DNA from 3 places in the Kitasatospora sp. NPDC001539 genome. Region 3 is predicted to be linked to each of the others. Evidence: riboswitches for the same ligand, from Rfam matches in the RefSeq annotation. Region 3 holds a riboswitch; each other region holds the start of a gene.

Region 1 (2,256 bases), on a different contig from region 3:
CCGCGGCCGCACCCCGGTGGGCGGCCGTCGAGCGGGAGTCCGGTGGCAGACGTTAGCGAGTCCGGGCAAGCGAGTCCAAACCCCTCCGGACCCGAATATTCGCCCCCTAATCGGACATCAGCCCGAGCCGCCCGCAAAGCCGCAGGCCCGGCCCTCCGAGTGGGAGGACCGGGCCTGCGGAGGCCTTCGGACGGATCAGACCCGCACGATGGAGGCCAGCGGCATGTTGGAGACCGCCTCGTAGCGGACCGAGGCGCCCGGCTTCGGCGCGTGCAGCACCTGGCCGTTGCCCGCGTAGATGCCGACGTGGTGGGCGTCGCTGTAGAAGATCAGCAGGTCGCCGGGCTGGGCCTGGGAGATGTCGGAGCCGATCCGGGTGCCGGCGCCGGCCTGCTCCTGCGAGGTGCGCGGCAGCGACACGCCGACCTGGTTGAACGCCCAGACCATCAGACCGGAGCAGTCGAAGGAGCTCGGGCCGGTGGCGCCCCAGACGTACGGGCTGCCGACCTTGGAGGCGGCGGCGGACAGCGCGGCGGCACCGTGCGAGCTACCGGGCGCGGCCGGCTTGACGACCGGCGAGGAGGAACTCCCGGAGCCGATGTCGGTGCGGCCGCTGTCGCGCGAGGCGCGGTCGGAGGCGGCCTGCTGCTGGGCGGCCTTCGCGGCGGCGTCGGCCTGGGCCTTGGCGTCGGCGGCGGCCTTCTCCTCGGCCTGGCGGATCGCCTGGCGCTCCTGCTCGGTCAGGGTGTTGAGCAGGTCCTGTGCGGCCTTCAGCTTGTTCTGGACCTCGTCCTTGGAGGCCTTCAGCTGCTGGGTGGTGGACTCCAGCTCGGTGAGCTTGCTCTGGGCCTCGCTGCGGTCCTGGTCGAGCTTGCGCTGCTGCGCCTGGAGTTCCTTCAGCTGGTTCTTCTGGGTGTCCCCGGCCTGGTTCAGCGCGCCGGCCTGGTTGAGGAAGTTGTCCGGGCTGGAGGAGAGCATCAGCTGGACGGTCGGGGATATGCCGCCGTTGCGGTACTGCTCCCCGGCGATCTCGGCGAGGCCGCCCTGGAGGTCGGTCACCTGGGCCTGCTGCCGGGCCACCTGGTCCTGCAGGCCGGAGACCTGCTTCTCCAGCGCCTGCTGCTTCTCCTGCGCGGCGTTGTACTTCTCGGTCGCCTGCTCGGCCTGCTCGTTGAGCTGGTCGACCTGCTCCTTGACCTGGTCCTTGGTCGGCTGCGGGTCGGCGTGCGCGCCGGACTGCGCGGAGAGGGCGACGGCCGCCGCGGCGACACCGGTCATGATCGAGACCCGGGCGCGGCTGGCGGGCTTGGGACGGCGATGGGACGCCACGAAGGCGGACTCCTTCTTCCTACGTCCGCCTACCGGGTGAGCTGACGGGTTCGGGCCGGAAGCATGCCCTACGACGCCTCACGGCCGCGGTACCGGCCGACCTGGCGCCGATTCACCCCGGAGGAACGTGGTTCCCCGGCTCCGCTCCACAGCGCCCCGGACTGCTGGGCTCCCCTGTCGGACAGTCGTTTCGAGCTGCCCCGCTGCTTCGCGAACTCGGCGGTAACCACCGCCGCCACCCGGGCTGGGTGATCGACAGTGCGGTGGTTCGGGGCACGACCCTAGTAACTGAACCGTGATCCGTTCAAATCCTTGTCAGAAAAAATCCAGAAGATGACCCATGTCCCCTTGTGAAAATGACCGTTGGTGATCGCCGCCGCACGGAAAGCTGATCAAACCTCAAACAACCGGCCGAAGGGCGGGTGAACCCGAAGCGCCACCCCGGTCGGGGGTGGCGCGGATCACAGGGCCGGAGCGCGGCCCCTCGGGCGTGTCGGGCCGTCAGACCCGGCGGATCGTGTTGATCGGCATCGCGTCGGCCTTCATCACCTTCACCACGTCACCGGTGTGCGGCGCGTGGACCACCATGCCGTTGCCGATGTACATCCCGACGTGGTGCCGGTCGCTGCCGTAGATCACCAGGTCGCCCGGCTGGGCCTGGTCCAGCGAGGGCACCCGGGTGCCGACGTTGCCCTGCTCCTGCGAGGTGCGCGGCAGCGAGACGCCGGCCTGGGCGTACGACCAGACCATCAGGCCCGAGCAGTCGAAGGTGTTCGGGCCGGTGGAGCCCCAGACGTACGGCGAGCCCTGCTTGCTCATCGCCTTGGCCACGGCCACGGCCGCGTAGCCGCTGGCCGGCGGCAGGCTGCTGAGGTCGACCCGGGCACTGCCGCGCGAGGCGCGGTCGTCCTGCTGCTGCTGGGCCCT
Region 2 (2,256 bases), on a different contig from region 3:
ACCTTGACGGCCGTGGCACCGGTGTAGGACTGCCCGACCAGGACGGCCCGTTCGATGCCGAGGTGGTCCAGCAGGGCGAGGACGTCGGTGGCGATGGCGGCCGGGCTGTAGTCCTCCCACACGATCGAGGACTCGCCGAAGCCGCGCAGGTCCATGGTGATGACCCGGTGCCCGGCCGCCGTGAGCAGCGGGTGCAGGTGCCGGTAGGCCCGACGGCTGTCGAGCATGCCGGGGAGCAGGACGACGGGGGCGCCGTCGCCCTGCCGGGTGTCGTCGAAGGCGATCCGGCCGCCGGGGACGTCGAGGTACTGGGTGCTCGGGGTGCTGGTGCCGTTCACGGTGGTCCTCCACGGTGTGTGCTGCCGATAGCCAAAAAGCTACGGCTAATAGCCTTAGCCGTCAAGGGTCGCCGCCCCGCCCTTCGTCCCCGTGTCGGACCGGGAGGGGGCTCAGACCCCTTCGACCCGGAACGGGTCGTGCTCGGCCAGCAGCTTCTCCAGCCGCGCCTGGTCGACCCGGGCGACGGTGTCCGCGGACTCCTGCCGGTCCCGGATGACTTTGGCCAGCGTGAACGCGGAGGTGACGGTGTAGAGGAAGCCGATCCCGAGGAACGCCCGGGTCCACGCCCCGACGGGCAGGTAGGCGATCCCGGCGGCGAGGGCCACGCCGGAGACGGCGAAGGAGAGGACGGCCTGGGCGTAGTAGGCGGCCGTGGTGCGGGTCTGCATCGGTGCGGTCATGGCGACAGGATGCGACGGCATCGAAGGGTCGCACATGAGTAGGAGTACTCAGATGAACCCGGGTGAATGACGGGTCGTTCGTTGACGTCCGATCACCTGGACCCCGGTCGTCCCGGGCGGATGGCTTGGAATCAGAGCCTCCTAGGATTAACGTTTGATAACGCAGCGCGGTCGTCAACGCCGTACCCAAGACGGCACCGTGCGCCGTCGCCTAATCCCACCGGCCGGCCTCCGGGCAGGCCAGGGAGCCGGGGAACCACGTTTCCCTGGGGTGAATCGGCGGGGCCCAGGCCCGGCCGTAGGAGACCTTCCTGCTCCGAACCCGTCAGCTAACCCGGTAGGCGCGAAGGAAGGAAAGGAGCGCGCCTCCGTGGCGTCGACGCACACCCCGGCACACCCGGCCGGCCCCGCAGCCGGTACCCAGCTCCTCGACCACCCCGGCCCGGACGGCACCGAGTCCCTCGGCACCGACGGGTTCGCCCCGGAGGCCGAGGCCAACCGCCACCGGATGCCGCGTCAGACCCGCGGGGCCTCCCCGCTCCTCGGCGTCACCGCCGTCGCCGCCACCCTGGGCGCCACCGGCTTCGCCTCCGCCACCCCGGCCGCCGCGCCCGCCGTCGCGGCCCCGGACGAGACGCCGGTCACCCTCGCCGCCGACCCCGGCCTCGCGCTCGCCGCCCGCATCCAGCAGCAGGCCGACAGCCAGCGCACCGCCGCCGAGGAGAGCGCCCGCCTGCAGGCCGCCCAGGAGGCCGAGGCCAAGGCCGCCGCCAAGGAGGCCGACGCCAAGCGTGCCGCCGAGGAGGCCGAGCGCGCCAAGGCCGCCGCCCTCACCCTGCCGGTGAAGGACTACAACCTCTCCGCCCACTACGGCCAGAGCGCCCGCTACTGGGCCCACCTGCACACCGGCCTGGACTTCGCGGCCGACACCGGCACCCCCGTGTACGCGGTCGGCCAGGGCACCATCACCTCGGCGGGCTGGTCCGGCGCGTACGGCTACCGGATCGTCGAGACCCTGCCCGACGGCACCGAGATCTGGTACTGCCACCTCTCGTCGATCATCAAGGGCTCCGGCAAGGTCGCCCCCGGCGACCAGATCGGCAAGGTCGGCGCGACCGGCAACGTGACCGGCCCGCACCTGCACCTGGAGGTCCGCCCGGACGGCGGCGCGCCGGTCGACCCGGAGACCTGGCTCGAGCAGCGCGGCCTCACCCCGTAACGAACCCCCCGGGCCCGCCGCGGCCTCCGGGCCGCCGGGTCGCCGGGTCGCCGGGTCTCCGGGGGCCGCCACGACCTCTACGGGCTCTGCGGGCAGGCCCCGGGTGCGCCCCGGGGCCTGGCCGCGCGTCCACCCCACTCGTCGACGGCCGGGCCGGTCGGTCCACCACCGGCCGGGCCGGTCACTCCGGCGGCCGGACTGCTCACTCCGCCGGCAACTGCGCCAGGTAGGCGTCGATCTCCTCCGGCCCCGGTTCCGGCGCGAGCTCGGGGAACTCCTCGACCAGCAGCCGCGGCA
Region 3 (2,256 bases):
CACGGGCTACGACGACATCGATGGACGGCACGAGGCATCTCCTTGCGGAAGCTGGTCCGGCTGACGGTGGTGATGTCGGCGGGACGATTGCGGAGTCGTTACGACCAGAGCCTAACCGCCCGGGCTCCCGGGGCCACGCTGGCCTCGGCCCCGTCTCAACGTGTGGCCCTGCTACCCCCCGGTAGTTCACCTGCTTGTCCCAGCTTGTCCCCCGGGCGCGGACGGACCCGGACCGGCACGGACGGACCCGGACAGAACCGGACGGAAGCGGACGAGGGGGCCGACCCGTCGGCCGGCCCCCTCGTCGGTCCTCAGCCGAGGTGCAGGACCTGGCCGGGCATGATCAGGTCCGGGTCGCCGCCGACGGTGGAGCGGTTGCCGTCGTACAGCGCCTGCCAGCCGCCGGTCACGCCCTGGGCGGCGGCGATGGTCGACAGGGTGTCACCGGAGCGCACGGTGTAGTCGTGGCCGGCCGGGGCGGTCGGGGCCGACTGCTCGGCGCGCGGGGCGGCGTGCTTGGGGGTGTACTGCTGGACCGGCTGCTCGGCCGGCTTCTCGGCCTGCCGGGGCGCGGCGTGCTTGGGCGCGTACGGCTGGACCGGCTTCTGGGCCGGCTTCGCGGCCGGAGCGGGAGCCTGCGTCCTGGGCGCCTGCTGCGGGGCGGACCGGGGCTTGGCGTCCGACGAGGTGTCGACGGCGGCCGGGGCGCCGCCCTTGGTCAGGCCCGCCTTCTGCGAGCAGACCGGCCAGGCGCCCGGGCCCTGGGAGGCCAGCACCTTCTCGGCGACCGAGATCTGCTGGGCCTTGCTGGCCTGGTTGGCCTGCGGGGCGTAGGCGGTGCCGCCGTAGGCCTTCCACGTGCTGGAGGTGAACTGCAGCCCGCCGTAGAAGCCGTTGCCGGTGTTGATGCTCCAGTTGCCGCCGCTCTCGCACTGGGCGACGGAGTCCCAGGTGGAGGCCGGGGCGGCGGAGGCACCGGTGGCGGTGAGGAGCGGCAGCGCAAGTCCGACGCCGGCCACACCGGCCACGGCGACGGCCTTCTCGGCCTGGGTGCGACGACGGTGACGGCCGGTTCCAACGAACAGCATGAAGGTCCCTCTCCGCACGCCTGCGAGGTGAGCTGTCGGGTTCGGACCGGGGAGGTGGCCCGGCCGCCGTGCGCGGAGACGTTCCCGCTCGGGCGGCTTCACCCCAAGCCGTGGGGACGGCAACAAACCTGGTTCCCCCGCCCCTGCCCAGGGTTCTGGTCGGTTTCCCGTGACGCGGCGGGCAGGATTCGGCGTTCCGCGCACGAGGTCCGCAGCTGCGAACTCCAGGGAGATTAGACAGATCCTCAGACCGATCACAAGCTCATATCGTCGACATCACACGGAAATCACGGCAGGTGACCAATCGCCTACCAACGGCACCTGTTTGTCCGGTTTGATGGGCGTTCATACGGTGCCTGAGGGCCGCGGGACGACCATCCGTCAGCGTGTCGGAGCCTCAGGAACCGGGTCCGGAGACGTCGCCTCGGGACTGAATTCGACCGGAAGTTCGCGCAGCCCACGCATGATCAGGCCACCCCGCCAGCGCAGATTCTCCGGACTCTCGGCAAGCCTGAGATCGGGCAGCCGCGACAGCAGCGTGGCCAGGGCGGAGCGCCCTTCGAGCCGGGCCAGCGGGGCGCCGATGCAGTAGTGGATGCCGTGCCCGAACCCCAGGTGGGGATTGTCCGTCCGGGCCAGGTCCAGGGTGTTCTCGTCCGCGAACCGGGCCGGGTCGCGGTCGGCCGCCGCCAGCACCACCAGCACCGGATCGCCGACCGGGATCTCCACCCCGCCGATGCTCAGCGGGCTCGTCGCGAACCGCCAGGTCGCCAGCTCCACCGGCCCGTCGTAGCGCAGGAGTTCCTCGATCCCGGTCTCCAGCAGGGCGGTCTCCCCACGCGCCACCGACTCCTGCAGCAGCGCCCGCTGGCCCGGGTTGCGCAGCAGCGCGTACGTCCCGTTGCCGATCAGGTTGATGGTCGTCTCGAACCCCGCGAAGATCAGCACGAAGCACATCGCGGCGGCCTCGTTCTCCGTCAGGTGCTCGCCGTGGTCGCTGGCCCGGATGAGACCGGAGATCAGGTCGTCCCCGAGGTCGGCGCGCTTGCGGTGGATGAGGTCAACCAGGTAGGCGCGGATGCGCTTGACCGCCCGGCCCACGCCCCCGCGCTGCCCGCCGTGGTGGCGGATCATCATGCCCGCCCAGTCCCGGAGGTCGTCCTGGTCC

Evidence for each region. Region 3 has a riboswitch for cyclic di-AMP ahead of ABT247_RS25560 (transglycosylase family protein). Riboswitches for the same ligand answer to the same signal wherever they lie in the genome.
Region 1: it holds a riboswitch for cyclic di-AMP, as region 3 does, so the genes downstream of both, ABT247_RS19645 (C40 family peptidase) here and ABT247_RS25560 (transglycosylase family protein) in region 3, are expected to answer to the same signal.
Region 2: it holds a riboswitch for cyclic di-AMP, as region 3 does, so the genes downstream of both, ABT247_RS15945 (M23 family metallopeptidase) here and ABT247_RS25560 (transglycosylase family protein) in region 3, are expected to answer to the same signal.

Annotation. Positions count from the first base shown of each region.
Region 1 is NZ_JBEPAK010000121.1:2,602-4,857, reverse strand. It holds gene ABT247_RS19645 (C40 family peptidase) at 196-1,329, opposite strand; cyclic di-AMP (ydaO/yuaA leader) riboswitch at 1,340-1,493, opposite strand; gene ABT247_RS19640 (C40 family peptidase) at 1,831-2,256, opposite strand, start outside.
Region 2 is NZ_JBEPAK010000086.1:22,549-24,804, forward strand. It holds gene ABT247_RS15935 (alpha/beta fold hydrolase) at 1-338, opposite strand, end outside; gene ABT247_RS15940 (YiaA/YiaB family inner membrane protein) at 450-740, opposite strand; cyclic di-AMP (ydaO/yuaA leader) riboswitch at 939-1,098, shown strand; gene ABT247_RS15945 (M23 family metallopeptidase) at 1,111-1,959, shown strand; gene ABT247_RS15950 (hypothetical protein) at 2,162-2,256, opposite strand, start outside.
Region 3 is NZ_JBEPAK010000203.1:2,416-4,671, reverse strand. It holds gene eno (phosphopyruvate hydratase) at 1-31, opposite strand, end outside; gene ABT247_RS25560 (transglycosylase family protein) at 312-1,088, opposite strand; cyclic di-AMP (ydaO/yuaA leader) riboswitch at 1,090-1,259, opposite strand; gene ABT247_RS25555 (cytochrome P450 family protein) at 1,470-2,256, opposite strand, start outside.